Linked DNA regions of Methylosinus sp. H3A. Each later gene encodes a partner of the first gene's protein in a complex. Links are inferred from orthologs where the notes say so. Each region holds a gene or a part of one and is shown on either strand. Other genes may lie near its edges.

Region 1 (6,205 bases):
AAATTCGCGCCTGGCGTCGCGGCATGCGCGAAATGGACATTTTGATGGGCCGTTTCGTCGACGCCGAGATCGCCGCTCTGCCCGAGGCCGAGCTCGACGATCTCGAAGCGCTGCTGGACGCGCAGGACGACGAGGTCTTCCGCTGGCTGTCGCGCGCCGAGCCGGTTCCGGCGCGCTATGACACGCCCCTTTTCCGCCGGATCGCGGCTTTCCATAACCATGAGAAGCCGCTCGATCTCTAGAGCATGTTCCTGAAAACCGCGAAGCGGTTTTCGGACAAGAACATGCGAACTCAAACAGCTCTAAAGACCCGACAGGATCATGACCGATCTTCGATCCGCCGTCGCCCGTATCGAAAAAGGCGACAAGCTCCGCTTCGTGAATGTCCCGGACGGTTTCGACGCCTTCGTCGCCGCCGATCTCACCCGCGCGCTGGCCCGCGTCGCGGAAGGGCGGCCGGCCGTCTTCGTCCATGTGGCGCGCGACGCGCAACGCTCGGCGGCCTTTCGCGAGGCGTTGCGATTCGCCGCGCCCGAGGCGGAGGCGCTGGATTTCCCCGGCTGGGACTGCCAGCCCTATGATCGCGTCTCGCCCAACGCCGCCATCTCCGCCCGCCGCATGACGGCGCTGGCGCGGCTCGCCCGCTCCAAATCCTCGGCCGAGCGGCCGCGCGTTCTCGTCACCACAGTGGATTGCCTGCTCCAGCGCGTCCCGCCGCTGGAAAGCGTCGCCGCCGACACGTTCTCGGCCGCGCCGGGCAATGTCGTGCGTCTGGACGAGCTCGCCCTCTGGCTCGAGACCAACGGCTTTCTGCGCTCCTCCACCGTGCGCGAGACCGGCGAATACGCCCAGCGCGGCGGTATCGTCGATCTCTACGCGCCGGGAATGCCGGGGCCGATCCGCCTCGATTTCTTCGGCGACACGCTCGAATCGATTCGCAGCTTCGATCCAGAGAGCCAGCGCACCATTGGGCAATTGCGCTCGCTCGATCTCGTGCCGATGAGCGAGCTGCGCCTCACCAGCGACACGATGCGGCGCTTCCGCCAAGCCTACACCACGCGCTTCGGCGGCCAAACGCGCGGCGATGCTCTTTATGAGGCGATCAGCGAGGGCCGCCGCCATCAGGGCGCGGAACATTGGCTGCCGCTCTTTTATGCGCGCATGGGCAGTGTTTTCGATTATGTGGGCGAGGCGCCGCTGCTGCTCGATCCGCTGGTCGAGGAAGCCGCCGGCGAGCGGCTGACGCAGATCGCCGATTATTACGACGCGCGCAAATTCGCCTATGACGCCGCCCCGGCCGACTCCAACTACAAGCCGCTGCCGCCGGATCAGCTCTATCTCACCATAGAGGAATGGCGCGGCAAGCTCGAGGGCCGCAGCCTCGCGACATTCTCGCCCTTCGCCGCGCCCGACGGCGCCGGCAAGGAGACGATCGATTGCGCCGCCCGCGCCGGCCGCGATTTCGCGCCCGAGCGCAATAATGAGGACACCAATGTCTTCGAGGTCGCCGTCGAGCATGTGAAGGCGCTGCGCGGCGCCGGCAAGAGCGTCGTCGTCGCCGGCTGGTCGGATGGGTCCTGCGAGCGTCTCGGCAGCGTGCTCGCCGAGCATGGGCTGCGCGATCTGAAGACGGTTTCCTCTCTGCCGGCGGCGCTGGCGCTCGGCAAGGGCGCGGCGGCGCTCGCCGTGCTCGGCGTGGAGCATGGCTTCGAGACGGAAGGCCTCGCCATTCTCGGCGAGCAGGATATTCTCGGCGACCGCCTCGTGCGCCGCCGGCGCAAGACCAAGCATACGGAAAATCTTCTCGGCGAGGTCGCGGCGCTCTCGGCCGGCGATCTCGTCGTGCATGTCGATCACGGCATCGGCCGCTTCATCGGCCTGGAGACGATCACCGCCGCCGGCGCGCCGCATGATTGCCTCGAGATTCACTATGCCGGAGGCGACAAGCTCTATCTGCCGGTCGAGAATATCGAGCTGCTGACGCGCTACGGCTCCGAGGATACGGAGGCCGTTCTCGACAAGCTCGGCGGCGTCGGCTGGCAGACGCGCAAGGCGCGGCTGAAGAACCGCATTCGCGAGATGGCCAAGGGCCTCATCGCGATCGCGGCGCAGCGCAGTCTGCGGCAGGCGACCAAGCTCGTCCCGCCGGAAGGACTCTACGACGAATTTTGCGCGCGTTTTCCTTACGACGAGACGGAGGATCAGGCCGCGGCGATCGAGGCCGTGCTCGACGATCTCGGCTCTGGCCGTCCGATGGATCGGCTCGTCTGCGGCGACGTCGGCTTCGGCAAGACGGAAGTGGCGCTGCGCGCCGCCTTCTGCGCGGCGATCAATGGCCGCCAAGTGGCCGTCGTCGTGCCGACGACATTGCTCGCGCGTCAGCATTACAAGACTTTCTCGACGCGCTTCTCCGGCCTGCCGATTCGCGTCGCGCAATTGTCGCGCATGACTCACGCCTCTGACATGCGCCTCGCCAAGGCCGGCATTGCGGATGGAACCGTCGATATCGCCGTCGGCACCCATGCCGTGCTCGGCAAGGCGATCTCCTTCAAGGATCTCGGCCTCGTCATCATCGATGAGGAGCAGCATTTCGGCGTCGGCCATAAGGAGCGGCTGAAGGAGCTGCGCGCCGAAGTGCATGTGCTGACGCTTTCGGCGACGCCCATCCCGCGCACTTTGCAGCTCGCCATGACCGGCGTGCGCGAATTGTCGCTCATCGCCACCGCGCCGGTCGATCGCCTCGCCGTGCGCAGCTTTGTTTCTCCCTTCGATCCGCTCATCGTGCGCGAGGCGCTGCTGCGCGAGCGCTATCGCGGGGGCCAGGCCTTCTTCGTCTGTCCTCGTATCGAAGATCTGGAGGACGCCGCCGCCTTTTTGCGCGAGGCCGTGCCGGAGGCGAAATTCGTCATGGCGCATGGGCAAATGGCGGCCGGCGATCTCGAGGAGCGCATGACCGCCTTCTACGAGGGGAAATTTGACATTCTCCTCTCGACCACCATCGTCGAATCCGGGTTGGACATTCCGACCGCCAACACGCTCATCGTCTGGCGCGCCGATATGTTCGGCCTCGCGCAGCTCTATCAGCTGCGCGGACGCGTCGGCCGCGCCAAGACGCGCGCCTATGCGCTGTTCACCACGCCCGCCAATAAGACGATCACGCCGCAAGCGCAAAAGCGTCTCGAAGTGCTGCAGAGCCTCGACACGCTGGGCGCCGGCTTCCAGCTCGCCAGCCACGATCTCGATATTCGCGGCGCCGGAAATCTTCTCGGCGAGGAGCAGTCCGGCCATATCAAGGAGGTCGGCTACGAGCTCTATCAGCAGATGCTGGGCGATGCGATCACCCTGCTGAAGGCCGGCATAGAGGAGCCGGAGGAGGAGGCCTGGTCGCCGACCATCGCCATCGGAGCGCCGGTGACGATACCGGAAGATTATGTGCAAGACCTCACTTTGCGCCTGCAGCTCTATCGCCGCCTCTCGACGCTGGAGACGGATCAGGACATCGAATCCTTCGCGGCGGAGCTGATCGACCGTTTCGGCCCGACGCCGCCGGAGGTGGAGCTGCTGCTCAAGATCGTCGCCATCAAGGCGCTCTGCCGAAGGGCGCATGTGGAGAAGCTGGAGGCGGGGCCCAAGGGCGTCATCGTCGCTTTCCGCGACGGCAATTTCGCCGATCCCGCCGGCCTCGCGCGTTTCGTCATGGAGCCGGGCACGCAGGCAAAGGTGCGCCCGGACATGAAGATCGTCTTCATCCGCGATTTCGCCGATATGAAGAGCCGTCTCGAGGGCGCGCGCCGAATCTTGCGCACGTTGGTGTCGATTGCGGAGAAGAAAAAGGCGGCGTGACGCCGTCTTTGCGCGCTATGCGCGGACGCACTGGACCGCGCGCCGCGAGACGCGCAGACTATTCGATCGAATATGATTACGAAGGATAGTCCATTGCATTCGACGAATGACATCGAAAAGCTCTCCGGCCTCCTCGGCTATTGGCGCGCGACGCCGCTCTATGCTCGCATCATCGCCGCCGTGGCGCTGGGCGTCGGAGCCGGCCTCGCGCTGGGCGATGCGGCGCAAATCCTCGAGACGCCGGCCAAGCTCGTCCTGCGCCTGCTCGGCGCTCTGGCGCCGCCGCTGATCCTGCTCGCCATCGTGCAGGCGCTGATGCGCGCGCATTTGGGCGGACGACAGGCGCTACGTCTCGTCACGCTGCTGCTCACCAATACGCTGGTGGCGATCTTCATCGGCCTCGCTGTGGCCAATGTGTTGCAGCCCGGCGCCTGGATGTCGGCCGTCCCTGGCGCACCGGCGGCCAAGCCCGTGGGGGGCGGCGCCGATCCGCTGTCGCAATTCCTCGACAGCGTGCCCAAGAGCATCGTCGGGCCCTTCTCCGACAATGGCGCGGTGATGGGCGTCATCTTCATCGCGATCGCCTTCGGCATAGCGCTGCGCGGGCTGAAGACGCATGAGGTCTGCACGGTCGAGGATCTCGTGCATGTGGCGCTGACCAGCCTCATCACCATTCTGCATTGGATCATCGATGTCGTGCCCTTCGCCGTCTTCGGCCTCGTCGCCAGCATCGTCGGGGTGAAAGGCTTTCGCGATTTTTTCGCGCTCGGCGGATTCTTCATCGCCGTGCTGACCGCGCTGGCGCTGCAATTCCTCTATTATGCGCTGCGCATAAGGTTCGGCTCATGGGCGAGCCCGCTGCATGTCGTCGGCGGCGTGCGCGATGCGCTGCTCATGGCCTTTTCGACCGGCAGCTCCACAGTGACAATGCCGCTGACCTATGAGCGTCTGCGCGACAAGGTGGGCCTGCGCGAGCAATCGGCCAGCATGGGCGCGCTGGTCGGCTCCAATTTCAACAATGACGGCACGGCGCTCTATGAGGCGATGGCGGCGCTGTTCGTCGCGCAATTGCTGGGGTTGCAATTGACGCTCGGTCAGCAGTTTCTGGTGGTGCTGACCTCGGTCGTCGCCTCTGTGGGCGCGGCCGGCATTCCGGAAGCCGGCCTCGTGACCATGACCATGGTGTTCCGCGCCGTGTCGCTGCCGACGGATTATATCGCGCTGCTGCTGACGGTCGACTGGCTCTTGGACCGCTGCCGCACGGCGATCAATGTGATGGGCGATGTGACGGTGAGCTGCTTGTTGGACGGCAAGGTGCGGGAGGAGAAATAGCCGGGCCGCGTCGCGCGGCAAAATCCGAAGGCGCATCACGGAACGGAAATATTTGTCGCGAGCGAGAAAAGCGCCGGCAAAATTTCTCGCGCAATCTCGCCTGCGAGATGCCGCGCACGGCGTGGGACGTTCTTCGGATCCGGGTGAGAGCTTGAAGGAAGCGCTCGCGCATTGCGCAGTTGCGGGCATGATGCTGGTCGCCCTCCTGCGCCCGACATTGGGAGCCGATCCCACCGGCTGCTCGACCTATGCTTTCGTTCCCGCGACAATCTCGGCGGACGGCAAGCGGCTGCTGACGAAGATCGGCAGGAATCGCACCGCCGTTCCCACTTTGCCGGAGCCCGGCGATCACAATGGCTGGGCGCGGCTCCAGGCCGCCGCGGCTTCGGCGCGCGAGGTCGATCTCGACGCGCTGAAGACGCAGGACGTCACTGTGTCTCGGGTCGAGATCGGCGGCGCGGCCTATTTCGACATAGAGCCGCGCGGGCTCGTCGCCGACGGGTCGGCGATCGTCTATCTCCATGGCGGCGCCTTTGTGTATTTCGACGCGCGCGGGTCGCTCGCCGGAATGACGAAGCTCGCGCGCGCCTTCGGCCGTCGCGTGATCGTCGTCGACTATCGCCTCGCGCCCGCGGCGAAATGGCCGCAGGTCACCGACGACGTCGTCACCGTGGTGAAGCGCCTGCTGGCGTCTGGATCGCAGATGCGGCGGATCGCCATTTTCGGCGATTCCGCCGGCGGCAATCTCGCGGTCGCGACGACGCTGAAAATGCGCGACCAGGGCCTCGGCCTGCCGGCGGCGGTGGTGACATGGTCGCTCACCGCCGATTTCGGCAACGCCGCCGACACGCGCGTGACGCTGCGCGACGCCGATCCCATCATGGCCTATGACCGCCAGATCAAAAACGCCATGCTCGCCTATGCGGACGAGAAGGATTGGAGCCATCCTTACGTCTCGCCCGTCTATGGCGATTTCGAGAAGGGCTTTCCGCCGGCTCTCATCCAGGCGGGCACGCGGGAAATTCTGCTC
Region 2 (5,770 bases), 2.6 Mb from region 1 along the record:
GGCGCCGAATAGTTCGACGCGCCTATGGCCCGCACTTTACCGCTCTGGATGAGGCGCGCGAAAGCCTCGAGCGTTTCTTCGAACAAGACGGCCGTGTCGTCGAAATGCGCCTGATAGAGGTCGATCCGATCGGTTCCGAGCCGGCGCAGCGACTCCTCGGCCGAGCGGATGATGTGGGCCCGAGAGAGACCCTTGCCCAGATTCGGCATGTCCCCGCCGACCTTGGTCGCGATCAGAACCCGATCGCGCTTGCCCGTCGCCTTCAGCCAATTGCCGATGATCGTTTCGGATTCGCCGCCTTTATGGCCGGGCGCCCAGGTCGAATAAGTATCGGCGGTGTCGATCAGCGCGAAGCCGCGATCGACGAAGGCGTCCAGAATGGCGCAAGAGGTCGCCTCGTCCACCGTCCAGCCGAAGACATGACAGCCGAGCACGAGAGGCGCGCAGTCGAGGCCCGACCGGCCGAGCTTGCGATGTCGCATGAGAATGCTCCGCCCGCGGCGCCGCTAGCTATTGCTGTAATCTTCCGGGGCGATGCGGACATGCATGCCGTCGAGGCTCGAGTCGAATTTCATCTGGCAGGCGAGGCGCGAATTGAGCTCTCGGTTGGCGGCCTTGGCCAGCATGATGGCCTCGGCGGGCTCCATGGGGGGCATGGCGACGCCGTCGGGCAGATCGACATAGATTTGGCAGGTGGCGCAGGTGCAACTGCCGCCGCATTCCGCGACCAGTTCCTCTACGCCCGATTTGCGGATCAGCTTCATCATCGTCGCGCGATCCTTGCCGGCGATCTCCGACCTCGTCCCGTCGCGCGTCTCGAGCGTGAATTTCGCCATTCGTCACCGTCCGATGTTCAACGAGGCGAGATCGGAGCCGACCTCATGACCGCTGGCGACGGAGCCGTCGCGCGCGATGCGGATCGTCGCCAGGCCGGCAGTCTTGGCGGCGTCCAATTCGTCCTCGTTTTCCGACAGCAGGAGGATGGACGCCGCGGGCAGGGCCAGACTCTCGCAGATGTCGCGATAGGAGCCGGGCTCGATCTTCTGGCCGAGCGAGGTGTCGAAAAACCCTTCGAACAGGCCGGTCGGATCCTCGGTCGCGCAGCGGCGCAGCAGCAGCTTTTGCGCCTCCGCCGAATTGGACGAATAGACGAACAGGCGAAGCCCGGCGGCAGCCCAGGATTTCAAGCAATCGACCGCATCCGGATAGAGCGCGCCAGCGAGCTCGCCCTTGTCGAAAGCCTCCTGCCAGACGAGGCCCTGAAGGATTTTCAGCGGCGTCGCCTTGCGGCCCTGCTTCATCCAGCGCAGCAGCAGCGATTCCGCCTGCGTGGGATCGAGCTCATAGCCGCCCATCAGTCGCCCGGTCTCCTCCAGCGCCTCCTCCACCACCTCGTCCTCGGCGTGCTCGGCGATGTAGCTCCCGAGCCGCTGGGCGGCGAGGGGCGTGAGCGTATCGGTCATGAGGGCCATGGGCAGGACGACGCCTTCGATATCGATCAAGACGGCGCGGACGGGCTCGCTCATCTCGCCGCCTCCCCCGCGGAAAATTGTCCGTATAGCGCCATCGAACCGCTCGCCTTTCCCGATTGTCCCGGTCCAGACAGCATGATTTGTGCCGCGCCCTTTGGGAGAGACAGCCACGCTCTGGCTATGGCGGGCGCTCGAGCCTGTGGATTAGTGCGTCGCAGCATGGCAAGAGAGGACGGAGGGCGTAAGATCGATCGCCCGTCGGCCCTCACCCTCCCCGCTCTATGCGGGAAAGGGAGGCGGCGACGTTTCGCGAGCATTCGATGAAGCGCCGAATCTGCTCCCCCTCCCGCAAAGCGGGGGAGGGTCGAGGTGGGGGCTTCTCGAGGCCCTCGCCGTCGTCGAACCCGCCGCTCCAGTTTTGGTCGTGCAAATGCGAAGCTCGAAAAAATCCGCCGCCGAGACCACTCTCGACGCTCTCTTCGACGGCAAGGTCATCTCCATTCGCGGCGCGCGCGAGCATAATCTCAAGAATGTCGATCTCGTCATTCCGCGCGACAAATTCGTCGTCTTCACCGGATTGTCTGGATCGGGCAAATCCTCGCTCGCCTTCGACACCATCTATGCCGAAGGCCAGCGCCGCTATGTCGAGTCGCTCTCCGCCTACGCTCGGCAATTTCTGGAGATGATGCAGAAGCCGGACGTCGATCAGATCGACGGCCTCTCGCCCGCCATCTCCATCGAGCAGAAGACGACCTCGAAGAATCCGCGCTCCACCGTCGGCACGGTGACGGAGATTCACGATTACATGCGCCTCTTATGGGCGCGCGTCGGCATTCCCTATTCGCCGGCGACGGGCCTGCCGATCGAGAGCCAGACGGTCTCGCAAATGGTCGACCGCGTGCTGGCGCTGCCGCAGGGAACGCGGCTCTATCTGCTCGCGCCCGTCGTGCGCGGCCGCAAGGGCGAATATAAAAAAGAGATCGCCGAATTCACCAAGCGCGGCTTTCAGCGCTTGAAGATCGACGGGGCCTATCACGAGATCGCCGACACGCCGCCGCTCGACAAGAAATTGAAGCACGACATCGACATTGTCGTCGACCGCATCGTGGTGCGCTCCGACATTGGCGCGCGTCTCGCCGATAGTTTCGAGACGGCGCTGGAATTGGCCAATGGGCTGGCGGTGGTGGAATTCGCGGATCAGGCGAGCCGACCCAGCGAGACCGCCGCGCCATCTGCGCCGGCGGCCGCCTATGCCTCGAACCATTATGCGCCGGACCACATCGTCTTCTCGTCGAAATTCGCCTGTCCCGTCTCCGGCTTCACCATTGCGGAGATCGAGCCGCGGCTGTTCTCCTTCAACAATCCATTCGGCGCCTGCCCGGCCTGCAGCGGTCTCGGCCAGGAGCAGGTGATCGATCCCGATCTCGTCATCCCGGATCCCAAGCTCTCTTTGCGCAAAGGCGCCATAGCGCCCTGGGCGAAATCATCCTCGCCCTATTACCAACAAGCGCTGGAGTCGCTCGGCCGGCATTACAAATTCCGCCTCGACACGCCTTTCGAGAAACTCGACAAAACAGTGCGCGACGTGCTGCTGCACGGCTCGGGCAAAGAGGAGATTCGCTTCTCCTATGACGATGGCGCGCGCGCCTATGATGTGAAGAAGCCGTTCGAAGGCGTCGTCGCCAATCTGCAGCGGCGTTTCTTGGAGACGGACAGCGAATGGGCGCGCGAGGAGATCGGCCGCTATATGTCGGCGGAGCCCTGCAAGGCCTGCCTCGGCTATCGCCTGAAGCCGGAAGCGCTGGCGGTGAAGATCGACATGCGCCATATCGGCGACGTGTCCGACCTTTCCGTGCGCGCGGCGCTCGACTGGTTCCGCGCGCTGCCGGAAAAGCTCGACGCCAAGCGCAATGAGATCGCGCATCGCATTCTGAAAGAAATCCGCGACCGCCTGACCTTCCTCGTCGATGTCGGCCTCGACTATCTCACTCTGTCGCGCGCCTCGGGCACGCTGTCGGGCGGCGAGAGCCAGCGCATTCGCCTCGCCTCGCAGATCGGCTCCGGCCTCACCGGTGTGCTCTATGTGCTGGACGAGCCGTCGATCGGCCTGCATCAGCGCGACAATGACCGGCTGCTCGACACGCTGCGGCGCCTGCGCGATCTCGGCAATAGCGTCATCGTCGTCGAGCATGACGAGGACGCCATTCTCTCGGCCGATTATGTCGTCGATGTCGGCCCCGGCGCCGGCGTGCATGGCGGCCACATCGTCTCCAAAGGCGCGCCGCAGGAGATCATGGACGATCCCAATTCGCTCACCGGCCAATATTTGACCGGCGCGAAGCAGGTGACGCTGCGCCATGCGCTGCGCAAGCCCGACCCCGGCCGCTGGCTGAAGATTTCCGGCGCGCGCGGAAACAATCTCAAAAATGTCGAAGCGAAAATTCCGCTCGGCCTCTTCACCGCCGTCACCGGCGTCTCCGGCGGCGGCAAATCGACTCTCGTCATCGAGACGCTGTACAAAGCCGTGGCGCGGCGCCTCAACAGCGCGCATGAGCATCCCGCGCCTTTCGACAAGATCGACGGGCTCGAGCATATCGACAAGATCATCGATATCGACCAATCGCCGATCGGCCGCACGCCGCGCTCGAACCCTGCGACCTACACGGGCGCCTTCACGCCGATCCGCGAATGGTTCGCTGGCCTGCCAGAGGCGAAGGCGCGCGGCTATGCGCCGGGGCGCTTCTCCTTCAATGTGAAGGGCGGCCGCTGCGAGGCCTGCCAGGGCGACGGCGTCATCAAGATCGAGATGCACTTTTTGCCCGACGTCTATGTCACTTGCGACGTCTGCAAGGGCAAGCGCTATGATCGCGAGACACTCGAGGTGAAATATCGCGAGAAGTCCATCGCCGACGTCCTCGACATGACAGTCGAGGAAGCGGCCGTATTGTTCAAAGCCGTGCCGGCGATCCGCGACAAGATGGAGACTCTAAAGCGCGTCGGCCTCGATTACATTCGCGTCGGCCAACAGGCGACGACTCTCTCCGGCGGCGAGGCGCAGCGCGTGAAGCTCGCCAAGGAATTGGCGCGCCGCTCCACGGGCCGCACGCTCTATATTCTCGACGAGCCGACAACCGGCCTGCATTTCCACGATGTCGCGAAATTGCTCGAGGTGCTGCACGAGCTCGTCGATCAGGGCAATAGTGTCGTCGTCATCGAGCATAATCTCGAGGTCATCAAGACGGCCGATTGGATCATCGATCTCGGGCCGGAGGGCGGCGACGGCGGCGGCGAGATCGTGGCGGCCGGTCCACCCGCCGATATCGTCACCGCGAAGCGCAGCCATACGGGGCGCTATCTCGCCGAAGTGCTGAAGCGCCGTCCGCCGCGCGCGGAAAAGGCGAAGGAGACGAAGGCGGCGAAGGAAACATCTGCGCCCAAGCGCAAGCGCGCGGCACAGGAGCAATAGGCGCTGCGAGCCTGAAGGCTCGCGGTCCAATCCACGCCCCGGACCGCGAGCCTTCAAGCTCGCTTTTCCATTTCAGCTTTTCACGCCGCGGGCGGCGAAATAGGAGTCGATCTTCCCGCGCATCTCGCGCAGGAATCGCTCTTCGCCGAAGCCGAGCGCATGGTCGCGAATGCGCGGCGGCGAAAACTCCCTGCTCTCGAAGCGCGCAATCGCCTCGCTCAACGCTTCGACCGTCTGCGTATCGAAGAAGACGCCTGTCTCATTCTCGACGACGGTCTCGGTCGCGCCGCCGCGGCGGAAAGCGACCACCGGCCGCCCGCTCGCCATCGCCTCGAGCGGCACGATGCCGAAATCCTCCTCGCCCGGAAAGATCAGCGCGCGGCAGCGTGAATAATGCCGCGTGAGCACGTCGAAGGGCTGCGGGCCGAGCACAGACACCGTCGGCCCGGCCTGCTTGCGGATCGCGTCCAGATTGGAGCCGCCGCCGATGACGACGAGCTTCTTGCCCATGGCGTTGAAGGCGTCGATGGCGAGATCGGGCCGCTTATAGCCGACGAGCTCGCCGACCATCAGATAATAATCGCCGATCTCTTCGCGCGGAGCGATGGAGAAGGCGTCGGCGGCGACGGGCGGATGCACGACATCGGCGGAGCGCCGATAATAGCGTTCGACGCGATGCGCGACCGTCGTCGAATTGGCGATGAAATGATCGACGCGCGTCGCCGACAGCGCGTCCCAATTGCGCAGATAATGCGCGAGCGGCGGCATCAAGAGGCGTGTCAGCGGCCCCGACTCCTCGCGATATTCATGGTACATGTTCCACAAATAGCGC

What was found.
Region 2: the proteins of mfd (region 1) and uvrA are in contact, whole or in part, in a crystal structure (PDB 4DFC), measured with the Escherichia coli proteins. The link is inferred for Methylosinus sp. H3A from one-to-one orthologs.

Annotation. Positions count from the first base shown.
Region 1 is NZ_JADNQW010000005.1:1,466,566-1,472,770, forward strand. Bases 1-4,043 are described here. They hold mfd (transcription-repair coupling factor), read left to right. Parts: upstream 1-321; coding sequence 322-3,843; downstream 3,844-4,043. Other genes in these bases: IY145_RS09900 (succinate dehydrogenase assembly factor 2), read left to right, coding at 1-242; IY145_RS09910 (dicarboxylate/amino acid:cation symporter), read left to right, coding at 3,937-4,043. Outside these bases: more of IY145_RS09910, read left to right, coding at 4,044-5,175; IY145_RS09915 (alpha/beta hydrolase), read left to right, coding at 5,297-6,205. UniProt on the Escherichia coli protein: Couples transcription and DNA repair by recognizing RNA polymerase (RNAP) stalled at DNA lesions. Mediates ATP-dependent release of RNAP and its truncated transcript from the DNA, and recruitment of nucleotide excision repair machinery to the damaged site.
Region 2 is NZ_JADNQW010000005.1:4,088,729-4,094,498, forward strand. Bases 1,531-5,138 are described here. They hold uvrA (excinuclease ABC subunit UvrA), read left to right. Parts: upstream 1,531-1,902; coding sequence 1,903-4,938; downstream 4,939-5,138. Other genes in these bases: IY145_RS21940 (glycosyltransferase), read right to left, coding at 5,011-5,138. Outside these bases: IY145_RS21920 (aldo/keto reductase), read right to left, coding at 1-482; IY145_RS21925 (2Fe-2S iron-sulfur cluster-binding protein), read right to left, coding at 507-836; mtnC (acireductone synthase), read right to left, coding at 840-1,526; more of IY145_RS21940, read right to left, coding at 5,139-5,770. UniProt on the Escherichia coli protein: The UvrABC repair system catalyzes the recognition and processing of DNA lesions. UvrA is an ATPase and a DNA-binding protein. A damage recognition complex composed of 2 UvrA and 2 UvrB subunits scans DNA for abnormalities.